3 regions of the Paraurantiacibacter namhicola genome follow, and region 3 is predicted to be linked to each of the others. Evidence: predicted binding sites of a transcription regulator. Region 3 holds the regulator's gene; each other region holds the start of a gene.

Region 1 (4,910 bases), 1.0 Mb from region 3:
ACGGCATCGACACGGAAATCCGTGCGGGCGAGCTGACTTACGTTGTCGGCGAAAGCGGGTCCGGCAAGACGACGCTGATCAGCATCATGTGCGGCATCCTGTGGCCGACCGAGGGCGAGGTCGAGGTCTTCGGCACGGACATCTACAGCCTGTCCGATACCGAGCTGGTGGAGTTCCGGCTGGCGAACATCGGCTTCATCTTCCAGCAGTACAATCTCATCCCCAGCATCGATGCGGCCAGCAATGCGTCCGTCCCGCTGATCGCGCAGGGCATGGACCGGCACGAGGCCCGTGAGCGCGCGGTGGCCATGCTGGAGAAACTCAACATCGGCGACCAGGCAGGCAAGCTGCCAAACCAGCTCTCGGGCGGCCAGCAGCAGCGCGTGGCCATCGCCCGCGCGCTGGTCCACGAACCGCGGCTGGTGGTCTGCGACGAGCCGACCGCCGCGCTGGACGCCAATTCAGGCCGCCGGGTCATGGACCTTCTGCGCGAAGTGGCGGTCGCCGAAGACCGCGCCTGCATCATCGTTACCCACGACAACCGAATATTCGACCTGGCGGACCGTATCCTCGTCCTGGAGGATGGCCGCGTCGAACATGATGGCAAGACCATGCCGGAGGACCATTGATGGCACTGCTACCCGAAGGTTTCAGCTTTTCCCGCAAGGGCCTGCCGATCATCGCGATTGCCGGGCTGGTGGCGGCCGCCCTGTTCATCTGGGCCGGGATGCCGGATCGCAAGCTGGAAGAGCCCGACCGCGAACCCCCGCGCGCCACGGGTGCGCTGGCGAACGAGGCGCGCGTGGCAGGCGCTGGCGTGGTCGAACCCTCCAGCGAGACGATCGAGATCGGCACCGCCATTCCCGGCCTCGTGACGCAGGTCCTGGTGAAACCGGGCGATTACGTGACGCGCGGCCAGCCACTTTTCATCGTCGACACGCGCGCCATCGACAGCCGCGTGCGCGAGGCGCAATCGCAGGTGGGTGAGGCGCAGGCGGCCATCGCCGAGGCCGAGGCCGGCATCGCCGAAGCGCGCGCCGCCGAAGCGACTGCTGCCCGCCAGCTCGACCTCTACCGCAATATCGGTGACCCGGCCGCCGTCAGCCGGTCCGAAGTCATCCGCGCCGAAGGCGATGCGAGCGCCGCGCGCGAACGCCGCCAGCTGGCTCAGGCGCGCGCCTCTGCTGCCCGTGCGCGCTTGCAGAGCGCGCAGGCGCTGGTCTCTTCCGCTCGCACGGAACGCGAGCGGGCGACCGTACGCGCGCCCATTTCCGGCGAGATCCTCGCGGTGAATATCCGCCCCGGCGAATACCTCTCCACACAGGGCGGCGGCGGGAACGCGGAGGCGTTCATCGCGATGGGCGAAACACGTCCGCTGCATATCCGGATCGATATCGACGAGGAGCAGGCCCCGCGCGTCGCTCTGGGAGAGCCTGCGCTTGTCTCTCCGCGAGGAGCGGCCGGGCGGCAGGTGAAAGCGACATTCGTGCGCGCGGAGCCGCAGGTCGTGCCCAAGCGGTCGCTCACCAATTCGGCGTCGGAGCGCGTGGATGTGCGCGTGTTGCAGGTGATCTACGAGTTGCCGCAGACCGATGGCCTGTTCCGCGTGGGTCAGCAGGTCGATGCCTTCATCCCCGCACGTAAGGACAGCGCAGAGTGATCCGGCTCGCCCTTGCCGGCCTGCCCGCACTGGCGCTGGCCGCATGCGTCGCCGCGCCGCCGCCGGAGATCGCCACGCCTGCGCCCGTGTTGCCGGAGAGCTTTGCTTACGCGCCTGATGCGCCGACTGCCGGGGCGCTGGAAGCCTTGCTCCCCTATGGCGATCCGGCCTTTGCCGATATCGCGGCCATCGCCCTGGCGCAGGCGCCGACGCTGGAGGTTGCCCTGGGCCGGATCGAGGTTGCGCGTGCCGGGGCAGCCCGGTCGGGCGCGAACCGCCTGCCGCTCGTCTCTGCCGATGCTTCCGTCACGGCGACGCGCACCAGCCCCGAGCAGTTCGGCGGCGGCCTGCCGCCCGGCGTGACAATCGACACGGAGCGGGTGAGCTACGGCGCGAACCTGTCCGCCGTCTGGGATCCGGACCTGTTCGGCCGGGTGCGGGCGCAGGAGCGCGCGGCGCAGGCGCGGCTGGATGCTGCTACTTTCGAGGCTGTGGGCGTGCGCAACACGCTGCTGGCGGAGATTGCGACCGCCGTGATCGACTGGCGCACCCTGGAAGCGCGGCAGGTCGCCATCGAGAGCGATCTTGGCGCCGCGCAGGAGCTGGTGCGGCTGTCCCGCCTGCGGGAAGAGGCAGGCATTGCGCCCGGTTTCGACCGGGTGAGGGCCGAGGGCGCCGCCGATGCCAGCCGCAGCCGCCTTGCCGCGCTGGAGAGCGAAAAGGCGCGCATTACCGGGCGGCTGGTTACGCTGACGGGACTTCCCGCGCAGCGCATCCTGCCGCTTCTGGCGCAGCCTGCGGGCCTCCCCGCACAGCCCGCTGCGCCTGCTTCCATGCCCAGCCTGCTGCTGGCCAACCGGCCGGACGTGCTGGCGGCGGCTGCCAACCTTGCTGCGGTTGATGCGGACCTTGCCGCCACGGCGGCGCAGCGTTTCCCGCAATTCACCCTGTCGGCGGCGCTGGGCCTGCTGGCCTTCGACCTCGGCAGCCTGTTCGACGAGGATGCGGTGGTGGGATCGGTCGGCGGCAGCCTGCTCGCCCCGATCCTGGATTTCGGGCGCATCCAGGCGGAAATCGACGGCGCGGCGGCGGAGAAGCGCGTGGCCTTTGCGCGCTATCGCAACAGCGTGTTCACCGCGCTGGGCGAGGCGGAGACGGCTTACGGCGTGATTGCCGCCGCGGACCGCGAACTGGCGCTGGCGGAGCGCGAGCTGGCCAGCGCAAGGCGCGCGGCGGAGATCGCCGATACGCGCTACCGCGCCGGCCTGTCCGATTTCCTCACCGTGCTGGAAGCCCGCCGTGTGGCCGAGGCGAGCGCGGAGCGGGCGGTGGCGGCACGCGGACGCTCCGAACGCGCGCGGGTGCTGCTATGGCTGGCGCTGGGCGGCGGGCAGGGCTGAGGGCCGGGCTGAGCGCAGGGCCACAGCTCGCCTGTCTCTCGAAATCGCAGCGGCATGACCGGGGCCATGTTGACTCTGCCATGGTGGTAAAACTACTATGGAACATATAGTGAACAGCAATGCGATTCTCGACCCGCCCGATGCGGACCCCAATGGACCCGATGCGGCCGCTGCGCCGCTGGCAGGCCTCGCCCTGCCTCCCGGGCTGGCGGAGGCCTTTGCCGATTTCCGCGATCTGGGCGTGGCCGGTTTCGCCCTCGCGCAGGTGCCGCGCGGCGGGCGTATTCTCTGGGTGCAGGAACGCATGGCGCAGCTGGAAACGGGCCGTCCCTTCGGCCTTGGCTGCCAACGCTATGGCCACGACCCGGCGCAGCTGGCGCTGGTATGTTCGCGCAATACCGCGCAATTGCTCTGGACGATGGAGGAAGGCCTGAGATGTGCTTCGCTTTCCGCCATTATCGGGGAAGTGTGGGGCAATCCGCGCGCGCTGGATTTTACCGCGACCAAGCGGCTGGCCATGCGCGCCCGGCGGCAGGGTGTGCAGGTCTTCCTGCTGCGCTTCAACGCCTCGCCGGATCTGTCGGCGGCGCGGCAGCGCTGGACGGTGCGCTCCGCCCCCTCCGCGCCCAACCCCTACGATCCTTCCGCGCCGGGCGAACCGTGCTGGCAGGTGGAACTGTTCCGCGGGCGCGACATGCGGCCCGGCCTGTGGGATGCCAGCTATGACCGGGCGGCGCATCGTCTCGATCTGGTTCCCGCATTTCGCGATCCAGCGCTGGCACAGCAGGCGAGGATTCCGCAGCGAGGGGCAGGTCCTTCCTGGTTCGGCGCCCGCCGCGCCGCCAACGAAGGATGATACGCCCGAGCTGCCACTGGTGCTGGCGCGCGAAGGCACGCACGGCCCCGTCGTCCATGCGGTGAACCGCGCCGCCGCGCTGCAGGATATCGGCGTGGGCGCGCGCGTCACGGACATGCGATCGCTGCTGCCCAGCCTGCAGGTAGAGGATGCCGAGGAACAGGCCGACGTGGCCGACCTGGCGCGGCTTTGCGCCTGGGTGCGCCGCTGGTGCCCGTGGAGCCAGGTGGACGGGGCGGACGGGGCGGATGGCCTGCTGCTGGACAGCACCGGCTCCGATCACCTGCACGGCGGGGAGGCGGCGATGGCGCGCGACATGCGCCGGGCGCTGGGCGCTGCGGGCCTGACCGCGCGGGTCGCCATTGCCCCCACCATCGGCGCAGCATGGGCGCTGGCCCGCTATGGCGGCAAGCAGCCTGCCCCCTGCCCGGAGGATGCGATTGCGCGGCAGCTCGCCCCGCTGCCGGTCCACGCGCTGCGGCTGGACGGCCCCACCGTGCTGCTGCTGCGCCGCCTTGGCATCAAGACCGTGGGCGCGCTGGCCGATGTGCCGCGCGATGCGCTGGTGCGCCGTTTCCGCCGGGTGGAGAAGCTGGCGTCCAACCCCGTGCTGCGGCTGGACCAGGCAACGGGCCGCCAGCGCGAGCTGCTCGTCTCCCACGCCCTGCGCCCGCCGATGCGCGCGGCGCGGCGCATGGCGGAACCCTTAGGTGACCTCGCCGGACTGGAACAGGTGCTCGGCGACCTGTGCGGCGATCTGTGCGCCATGCTGGAAAAGGCCGGCAGCGGCGCGCGCGCCGTGGTTTTCACCGCATACCGCGTGGACGGGGAGACGCACGGCGTGGAGGCCCGCACCAGCCGCGCCACGCGCGATGCGGCGCATCTCGCCGCGCTGTTCGATGGCAAGCTGGACGCCATCGACCCCGGCTTCGGGATAGAGGCCGCCACGCTGGAGGCAGTGGACGGCGAAGGCCTGGGCGCGCGCCAGGCCGGG
Region 2 (4,910 bases), 1.3 Mb from region 3:
CATCAACTGGTAGGGCATCGGCCTCACGCGGGCGATGGCATCGGGATCGGCCAGCCGGGCAGCAACCATCTCGGTCACTCCGTCGATCTGGAACACTCCCTTACGCGCCAGCGTGTTCAGGTTCATCCGCAACGCCTGCCACCCGATGCGTTCTGCCAGCACAGCCCACTGCTTTGCCGCGAGATCGAAGGCGGTCAGCCACTCGAAGGGCACATCGGGCAGGGGCCGCGAGGGCTCCGCCTTCCATGCTTCGAAATCGGCAATCTCCTTCGGCAACGCGGCGACATCGTAGGGCTTGCCAATCAGCCAGCCGTAGAAGGCACGCCGCTCGGCCGAAGCCGGAGCCGGATGAACCATCTTCACGATATCCGCCAGGCTCGGATCATTGCCCGTCGCCGCCTGCATCAGCTGGCGGGTCGAGGCATTTTCCAACCATACACGCACCAGCCGCTTCGGACGCGAGCCGAGCGAAGTCCGCCCGATCTGGCCCGAACGCATGATCTGCACGAAGTTGCGCAGCATGCGCCCGTTATCGATCACGCGCTTGAACACCGGGACCATCAGGTCCGGATCGGACATCGACAGCACTGCAGTGAGCAATGCCGGCATGTCCTTCATCGCGCCCGACTGGCGAGCATAGATCGCGCACTTGGCGACCCATGCGGCGTCCACCGCCCAGGCCGCTTCGAGCGCCTTGGCAAGCTGGTCCTGCGCATCGGCGTAGAAACCGTCCGACAACGTGCCGGTTGCGGCTAGCTGCGCGAGCAGGGCTTCGGGGCCATAGGCATAGGCGCTGCCGCCTGCCTCGTTCACCGTGTCCTTGCGCGGCAGGAACTTCGCCCCAAAGGAAGAGAGTGCCGAGGAAAAAAGCGTCTTGTTGGCCATAGTCCAACTCCATCATGAAACTTCACCGGGCTTTGGGCGGCCGGCCCATTCCGGCCGCCCATCTCCCGCGTCTCGCCGGGTGTTCGACTTACCCGACGGTCACGATAGAGCATGAGGCGTGCCAGTTTTGCGCCGAGCGCTGTAAATTTCTGCTAGTGAAATGAAATATAATGGTATTTTTATCGCAAGCCCTTTCAACAGCATCGCTCGGAATAGCGAGAAATCTATTCTCTTGTATCGTTTGTGATAAAATTTTATCGATGCGTGCATGAAGTCCACCACTGTCATCGGTTTTCTTGGCTCGACACTCGATGCCGCGAAGTTTGGTCCGTCACGCTGGAACAAGTGGCGGCCCACGGTCAGCATCTGCATGCAGGAGGACCTGCGGGTGGATCGGTTTGTGTTGATCCACGGCAGCTATCACCGCCGCCTCGCCGAATTCGTAATGCAGGATATCCGCGACGTTTCACCCGAGACCGAGGTCGTCCCCCACGTCATGGATTTTGAAGACGCATGGGACTTCGAGGAGGTTTATGGAAAGCTGCTCGATTTCGCGCGTGAGTTCGATTTTGATCCGGACACGCAAGATTACCTGATCCACATCACCACCGGCACCCATGTGGCGCAAATCTGCCTCTTCCTGCTGACCGAGGCGCGCTATCTTCCGGGAAAACTGCTCCAAACACAGCCGCACAAGGGAGGGCCGCAGCCGATAGGCACCTGGGCCTCGATCGATCTCGACCTTTCCCGCTACGATTCCATCGCTAGCCGCTTTGCCGAAGCGAGCGCGGAAAGCACCAGCTTTCTCAAGAGCGGGATCGAAACCCGCAACGCGGCCTTCAACCGCATGATCGAGGAGATCGAACAGGTCGCTGTGCGCAGCCGCGCGCCGATCCTGCTGATGGGCCCGACCGGTGCCGGCAAGAGCCAGCTCGCGCGCAAGGTCTATGAGCTCAAGAAACTGCGCCACCAGGTCGAAGGGCCATTCGTGGAGGTCAACTGTGCGACGCTGAAGGGCGACAGCGCAATGTCCGCGCTGTTCGGCCACAAGAAAGGTGCCTTCACCGGTGCAGTGCAGGACCGGCCCGGCCTGCTCAAGGGCGCCGACAAGGGCCTCCTGTTCCTAGACGAGATTGGCGAACTGGGGCTTGACGAGCAGGCGATGATCCTGCGCGCGATCGAGGAGGGGCGCTTCCTTCCGGTTGGCGCAGATAGCGAGGCGAAAAGCGAGTTCCAGCTGATCGCCGGGACCAACCGCAACCTGATTGACGAAGTCGCAGCCGGGAATTTCCGCGAAGACCTGTTCGCACGGCTCAACCTCTGGACCTTTGCATTGCCCGGGCTCGCCGAGCGGCGCGAGGATATCGAACCCAATTTGGACTACGAGCTTGAACGCTTTGCCGAACGTGAAGGCACACGCGTTACATTCAACAAGGAGGCCCGGGACCGCTTTCTCGCCTTTGCCGAGAGTTCGTCCGCCCGCTGGCAAGGCAATTTCCGCGACCTCGCCGCCAGCGTAACCCGTATGGCGACACTGTGCCCCACCGGCAGGATCGACCGCGAGGCCGTGGATTTCGAAACCGGCCGCCTTGCACGGCTCTGGTCAGGGGGCAGCGCAGGTGAAGACAGGCTTGTCGGGATAATCGGTGCTGACCGCCTCGGGTCCATCGATCCCTTCGATCGGGTCCAGCTGGATTTCGTCGTGCAGGTTTGCCGCCAGTCAATCAGCCTCTCGGAGGCAGGACGCACCCTGTTCGCCGCCTCACGCGAGCAGCGAAAGTCCACGAACGATTCCGACCGCCTGCGCAAATACCTCGCCAGGTTCGAACTGGATTGGGCCGCGATTACCCATTGAGGCCGGGCTGCATGGTTTGATAGCTGCCTTGGCTTGGCCGGAGCCGATGCGAGGTAATTTGCAGGCCTCCCCCCTTGGCGCACCCGACAGGATTCGAACCTGTGGCCTCTGCCTTCGGAGGGCAGCGCTCTATCCAGCTGAGCTACGGGTGCCTTGGCCAGGCGGCTGGGTGCGAGCGCGGTTAGCAAGCGGGGCGGGGCGCGCCAAGCGTTATTCGCCCCCGATGCCCGACCTAAGCCCGCCCCGATGCCCGGCCTAAGCCCGGCCCGGCAGGTGACTGGCATCCCGGCCCGCTTAGCAATTTGGCAAGGCAGCCGCTGTATGGACCTGCGCATGAACATGCAGCCTACCTCCATGACGCAGCCGGGCGGCCGCACCCGGCTGGCCAATGCCTCGGCCAGTGCGCTGAGCCGGCAATGGGCCGCGCTGCAGGATGCGGCCCGCGTCGTGTCCGCACTCGCCGGGCTGGAGGCCGAGCGGCCCTCGCCCGAAATCCGCAATTTCCCCGCGCTCGTGCGCGATTGCGGCGCGTGGCGCCAGGCGATCGCGGAGGACGGCATTGCCGACCTTGCCGCCATGATGCAGCCCGGCATCACGGCTCTGCTGGGCGTGAATGCACGCGGCGCCGACGCCCGGCCCGCGGCGCTGGCCCTGCTGCGCGAGTTCAATGCCGCCCGCGCCAGCCTGCTTTCGCTGCTGCCACCAGCCGGTGACCTGGGCCCGCGCCGGTCGGCCTGAGCGCAATGACGCGTGGACCGGCCCTGAATTTTCCTGTTGCATCGCGTTCCGGTTTCGTTCCATTTATGGGCCATGCCGGAATCGCAGACACTCCCCAAATCGCCGCCCCAATCCGCTGCCGAGTCCGAGACCGGGCAGGAGATGGACGGATACCGCTCCGCCGCCGTGGCGCGGGGGATCTGCCGCCTGTTTGCGCGCAACGACATCTGGTGCCTCACCGAAATGCCGCTGCGCAACGGGCGGCGGGCGGACCTGATGGGCATCGATCCCAAGGGCCGCATCGTGATCGTGGAGATCAAGACGGCGCGCGGCGATCTGATGGGCGATGCCAAGTGGCCGGACTATCTCGATTATTGCGACCGTTTCTACTGGGGCCTGCCACCGGAACTGGACCGCGCCTGCCTGGAGGATGCCGGGTTCAAGCCCGAGTGCTGCGGCATCATCGTGGCGGACGAATACGATGCGGAGATCGTGCGGCCCGCGCCCAGCCACCCGCTCGCCGCGGCGCGCCGCAAGAAGGAAGCGGAGCGGCTGGCCCGCGTCGCCATGCGCCGGATCGCCGTGCAGGCAGACCCGCAATGCGCGCCGTGGGGCAACGAGGCGGGCTGAGCCCTATCGCATCCGGGCAACAGCGGCGCGCGAATACGTCTGCGCCCCGCCCTGTCCGATTGCGCGCCATGCGCAGCGCCTGCTAGGAGGCGGGCGATGGAGGGACTGCTTGCCATAGCGATTGCTGCGGCCGCGATGACGGCCATCGTGGCCGTGCGCTACCTGCTCACCAGTGGCCTGTTCGCCTTTGCCACCTCGCGCGCGCGGCCTGGCCTCTACCAGGGCCTGAACCCGCAGATCCGCCGCGAGATCGGCTGGTCGCTCGCCTCCGCTGCCATCTACGGCATCCCCGCCGGCATCGTGGCCTGGGGCTGGCAGCAGCATGGCTGGACACAGATCTACACCCAGTGGGACGCGATGCCGCTGTGGTACCTGCCGCTGTCCGTTTTCCTTTACATGTTTGCGCACGATACGTGGTTTTACTGGAGCCACCGCTTCATGCACCGGCCCAAGTGGTTCAAGATCGCGCACGCCGTGCATCATGCCAGCCGCCCGCCCACCGCCTGGGCTGCCATGAGCTTCCACCCGTGGGAAGCGCTGACCGGTGCGATTGTCGTGCCGCTGCTGGTATTCGTAATTCCGATCCATGTCGCCATGCTGGGCAGTGTGCTGGCCATCATGACGATCATGGGCGTCACAAACCACATGGGGTGGGACATGTTTCCCCGGTGGCTCGTTCATTCCCGGTTGGGAAGCTGGCTGATAACGGCCAGCCACCACCAGCGTCATCATGATGAGTACCTATGCAACTTCGGACTGTATTTTCGTTTCTGGGACCGGTTGTGCGGCACGGATCGCGGACTGTCCCGGCGCTGACGGTCGC
Region 3 (4,910 bases):
TCGCGATGCGCTGCTGCGGGCCTGCATGGCGGTGGGGCTGGTGTTTGCGATCGGGCTGGCATTGGCGTGGGCGCGCTCGGCCACGGTCGGCCAGCCTGCGTTGGAGAGGCCTGTATTCGGCACGTTCGAGGGCACGGTGCTGGAGCGTATCGAGCAACCCTCGCAGGAACGGGTCAGGCTGGTCATGGCCACACGCTCGCCAGAGGACGGCTCGGCCATCAAGGTGCGGGTCAACGTGCCGTTGGAGAACGACCGGGCAGACCTGACGGAAGGCGCAGTGGTCCGCCTTCGCGCTCGCCTGATGCCGCCAGCAGCGCCCATGCTGCCAGGAGGATACGATTTTGCGCGCACCGCCTGGTTCCAGGGGTATGCCGCCACCGGCAGCGCTTTGGGCGAGGTCGAGGTGCTGGAGGGCGCCGAGAGGGGCTCGCTTATCGGCAGCCTGCAAAGGCGCCTGTCGGGGCATGTCCGGGACAATCTGGGCGGATCGGCGGGATCCATCGCGGCGGCCTTTGCCAGCGGGGACCGCGGCGCCATTTCGTCGGTAGACGAGGAGGCGATGCGGGACGCGGGGCTGACGCACCTGCTTTCGATCAGCGGACTGCATGTCAGCGCGGTGATTGCGGCGGCTTACATGCTGGCAATCCGGTTGCTGGCGCTCTGGCCTTGGTTGGTCCTGCGTGTCAGGCTGCCGGTGCTGGCCGCCGGGATCGCGGCCCTGGCGGGGATTGGATATACCCTGCTGACCGGCGCGCAGGTGCCCACGGTGCGAAGCTGCGTGGGCGCGGTGCTGGTGCTTATCGCCCTTGCACTGGGGCGAGAGCCGCTGAGCCTGCGCATGGTAGCCGTGGCGGCGGCCTTCGTGCTGCTGCTGTGGCCGGAGACGCTGGTCGGGCCCAGCTTCCAGATGAGCTTTTCCGCCGTGATAGCCATCGTCGCCTTGCACAACAGCGCGCCCGTCCGTGCCTTCCTGAGGCCGCGCGAAGAGGGTTGGCTGCGGAGGACGGGGCGGGGCGCTTTCATGCTTCTGGTGACTGGGATGGTGATCGAGATAGCCTTGATGCCGATCGTCCTGTTCCACTTCCACCGGGCAGGCGTTTACGGGGCGCTGGCCAATGTCGTTGCCATCCCGCTGGTGACATTCCTGTCCATGCCGCTGATCGCGCTGGCGCTGTTCCTGGACCTGTTCGGGCTGGGCGCACCGGCGTGGTGGCTTGCAGGGCAGACGCTCGACCTGCTGCTGGGCATAGCGCACACGGTTTCGGCGCAGCCGGGCGCGGTCAAGCTGATGCCGCATATGGGCAATGCCGCCTTCGCGCTGTTCGTGGCGGGAGGATTGTGGCTGGCGCTCTGGCGAGGGAGGGCGAGACTGCTGGGCTTTGTGCCCGCGGCAGTCGCCACCGCGATGATGATTGCGACGCCCGTTCCGGACCTGCTGGTTTCAGGCGACGGGCGGCATGTCGGTATCACCGGGGAGGACGAGCGGCTGCTGGTGCTCCGGGACAGCCGGTCAAGCTATGCGCGCGGCAATCTGATGGAGCTTGCGGGCGTGCAGGGCGAAGCCGTGCCGCTGGCAGACTGGCCCGGTGCGCGGTGCAGCCCGGACTTCTGCGTGATCGGCGTAGAGCGAGACGGTCGCACCTGGCAGGTCCTGATCAGCCGGAGTCGTGAACTGATTGCCGAGCGAGACCTTGCCGCGGCCTGCGAACGATCGGACATCGTCATTTCCGAGCGCTGGCTGCCGCGCACATGCGAGCCGCGTGTATTGAAGGCGGATATGCGTATGCTGTCCGAAAGTGGCGGCCTCGCCATCGTGCTGGACGGCGAGGATGCGCGGGTCACCACGGTTGCGCAAAGCCAGGGCGAACATGGCTGGTGGGGCGACCGGGGGCGGCGCTAGGCACAGCGGAGCAAGTCCGGTCCTGCGCCGCCCACAGCCTCAAACTGCGGCGAAATGCCGGATCAGTGGTAGCGGCGGAGCAGCCCTGCGAGCTTGCCCTGAACCTGCACTTCGTTCTGGCTGTAGATCTGCGGCTCATAGCTTGCGTTCGCGGGGTCCAGCACCACCTGCCCGCTGTCGCGGCGCAGGTATTTGAGCGTGGCTTCCTCGCCGCGCACCAGCGCGACCACGATTTCGCCATCGCGCGCGGTGTCGGTCTTGCGGACTAGGGCGAAGTCGCCATCGAAGATGCCGGCCTCGATCATCGAATCGCCTGAAACTTCGAGCGCGTAATGTTCACCTGCGCCCAGCAGGGCGGCGGGGACGGGCAGGCTCTGGTGATCTTCGAAGGCCTCGATCGGCGCACCGGCAGCAATGCGGCCATGCAGAGGGATCTCGACCACGTCGTTGGCGGGAGCCGGAGCCGCCGCCGGAGCCTTGAACTCGACGACATTGTCGTTGCTGGTCGGCGTCTTGCGACCGCCGGCATTCACATCTTCCGGCTCGCGCAGCACTTCGAGTGCACGGGCGCGGTTCGGCAGGCGGCGAATGAAGCCGCGTTCTTCAAGGGCGGAAATCAGGCGGTGGACGCCGGACTTGGATTTCAGGTCCAGCGCTTCCTTCATTTCCTCGAAAGACGGGGAGATTCCGGATTCTTCCAGGCGGCGCTGGATGAACTGGAGCAATTCGTGTTGCTTGGCTGTGAGCATGCCAAGGCCTCCTTGCAGCGGACACGTCAACCCGAGTGGGTCGATTGGTGAACGGACAGGGAACGATTAAGCAACATTCATCAGTGCGTCAAGCGATTCCGCCATTTTCGAGGCAACAGACCTGCACGATGTCGCCAGCCCGTGATGCAGGGCATCCTGCGGGCCGGATGATGAGCGCCTGCGCCGTTGCGAGGGCGCGAAGGGCGCTGCTGTCACGCTCGGCGATAGGTGCGGCTCCAGCCTCGTCCAGCACGGCGCGGTGGAACTCCATCCTCGGCCCGCCTTCCGGCATCGGCGCGGCAAGCGGCATCGCCATTGTCTGCATTCGGGGATCGCTGGCTCCTCCCAGCGCACGCAGGAGCGGCATCACGAACAGGACGGCCGTGACATAGGCGGACACCGGATTACCCGGCAGGCCGACGACAGTCGTCTTGCCCTTGCGCGCCAGCATCAGCGGCTTTCCCGGACGGATCGCTACGCGCCAGAAGTTGACCTCCGCGCCCAAACGCTCCAGCGCCGGTTTCACCAGGTCGTGATCACCCACCGAGGCACCGCCGCTGGTCACGACGACATCGGCATCGCCGGCACGGTCGAGCGCGCCCAGCAGCGCCTCCATGCTGTCCTTGACGGGACCGAGCCGGCTGACCTCGCTCGCATGGCCGCGCACCATTGCTTCCACCATCGCGCCGTTCGAGGCGGGGAGCTGATGCTCGCCAGCGGCTTCCGGGTCGCTGACCAGTTCCTCCCCGCTGTCGATCACGGCGACGGACGGGCGTTTGCCAACCGCCAGCGTGCCATGCCCGGCCGACATGGCGAGCGCGAGCTGGGCCGCGCCAATGCGGGTGCCTGCTTCCAGCACGGTCTCGCCCGAGGCGAAGTCGAAGCCCTCGCGGCGGATGTGGCGCGGCGTTGGCTCGCCTTCCCCGTTCAGCGACAGGGCATCGCCATCGCGGGCTGCGTTCTCCTGCAACAGCACGGCACCAGCCCCTGAAGGCATCAGCGCGCCGGTGGAGATGCGCACCGCCTCGCCATCCACCAGCGAGCCGCCGAAGGGATGGCCGCAGCGACTTTCCCCCACCACGCGCCATGGCCCGGCCAGGCCGCCTGCGCCCATGGCATAGCCGTCCATGGCGGAGAGGTCCGCGGCAGGCTGAGTACGCCGCGCCAGCAGCGGAGCGGCGAGGTAGCGGCCCAGCGCCGCCTCCACCGCAACCTGCTCGCTGCCCAGAGGCGTGACGCCGTCCAGCAGCCTTGCGAGCGCCTCTTCCAGCGACAGCATGCTCATGTCGCGTGCCAGTCCCCGCTCTTGCCGCCGGTCTTCTCCAGCAGGCGGACCTGTTCGATGACCATGCCTTTCTCCAGGGCCTTGGCCATGTCGTAGATAGTCAGCAGGGCCACGCTGGCGGCGACGAGCGCCTCCATCTCCACGCCTGTCTTGCCTGTCAGCGCCGCGCGGGCGGTGACGCGGATCGCGCTTTCGTCGAAGGCGAAGTCCACGCTGACCGTCTCTAGCGCGAGCGGGTGGCAGAGCGGGATCAGCTCGCCCGTGCGCTTGGCGGCCATGATGCCCGCGATGCGCGCGGCGGCCAGCACGTCACCCTTCGGGCCGCTGCCATCGCGCACGGCCTGCAATGTGGCAGTCGACATGGCGATGCGCCCCTCGGCGGTGGCGGAGCGGGCGTTTGCCGTCTTGCCCCCGACATCGACCATGCGGGCCGCGCCCGATTCGTCGAGATGCGTCAGTCTGTTCATCGAAGGGCCTCTGAAGCTGAAAGGTGTTACAGGTGTTACAGTGTCCTGCGTGCAAAATCCGCGAGGATGTTTAGCGCCTGGAAATGGCAGGGGCAGGCATTGGGCGAGGGTTTCATCATCTGGCCGATATGCACGCTGCGCAGCCGGTAGGAAACCGCTTCAGAACAGCCGCGCGCCGTCCGGCACGTCCTTGTCCGGCGTAAACAGCACGACCTCGCCCGCCTCATCCGGGAAGCCGACGGTCAGCACTTCGGATCGCACCGGGCCAATCTGGCGCGGCGGGAAGTTGACCACAGCGGCGACCTTGCGGCCGCGCAGGTCTTCCAGCGCATAATTCGCCACTATCTGCGCGCTGCTCTTCTTCTGGCCGATGCCCGGTCCGAAATCGATCAGCAGCCTGTAGGCAGGCTTGCGGGCCTCGGGAAACTCCTCCGCCTCGACGATGGTGCCGATACGGATGTCGACCTTCAGGAAATCATCGAAGGCAATTTCGCTGGCTGCAGGCGCAG

What was found. The regulator LexA, encoded in region 3, represses DNA repair genes until DNA is damaged. The targets are predictions, from matches to a motif close to GTTCCNCNCTTGTTCT.
Region 1: A6F65_RS13165 (ImuA family protein) is a predicted target of LexA. The motif match lies at 3,149-3,164, and genes of this name have one in related genera.
Region 2: A6F65_RS02485 (MmcB family DNA repair protein) is a predicted target of LexA. The motif match lies at 3,524-3,539, and genes of this name have one in related genera.

Annotation. Positions count from the first base shown of each region.
Region 1 covers NZ_CP016545.1:739,646-744,555, forward strand. Annotated here, with positions in the region: gene A6F65_RS03565 (ABC transporter ATP-binding protein) at 1-629, shown strand, start outside; gene A6F65_RS03570 (efflux RND transporter periplasmic adaptor subunit) at 629-1,660, shown strand; gene A6F65_RS03575 (efflux transporter outer membrane subunit) at 1,657-3,060, shown strand; gene A6F65_RS13165 (ImuA family protein) at 3,170-3,916, shown strand; gene A6F65_RS03580 (Y-family DNA polymerase) at 3,936-4,910, shown strand, end outside.
Region 2 covers NZ_CP016545.1:499,458-504,367, reverse strand. Annotated here, with positions in the region: gene A6F65_RS02505 (vWA domain-containing protein) at 1-885, opposite strand, end outside; gene rtcR (RNA repair transcriptional activator RtcR) at 1,154-2,740, shown strand; tRNA gene A6F65_RS02495 (tRNA-Arg) at 2,816-2,892, opposite strand; gene A6F65_RS02490 (hypothetical protein) at 3,074-3,478, shown strand; gene A6F65_RS02485 (MmcB family DNA repair protein) at 3,620-4,087, shown strand; gene A6F65_RS02480 (sterol desaturase family protein) at 4,184-4,903, shown strand; gene A6F65_RS02475 (DUF2141 domain-containing protein) at 4,870-4,910, shown strand, end outside.
Region 3 covers NZ_CP016545.1:1,781,226-1,786,135, reverse strand. Annotated here, with positions in the region: gene A6F65_RS08760 (ComEC/Rec2 family competence protein) at 1-1,900, shown strand, start outside; gene lexA (transcriptional repressor LexA) at 1,963-2,649, opposite strand; gene A6F65_RS08750 (molybdopterin molybdotransferase MoeA) at 2,738-3,934, opposite strand; gene moaC (cyclic pyranopterin monophosphate synthase MoaC) at 3,931-4,401, opposite strand; gene A6F65_RS08740 (tRNA-binding protein) at 4,561-4,910, opposite strand, start outside.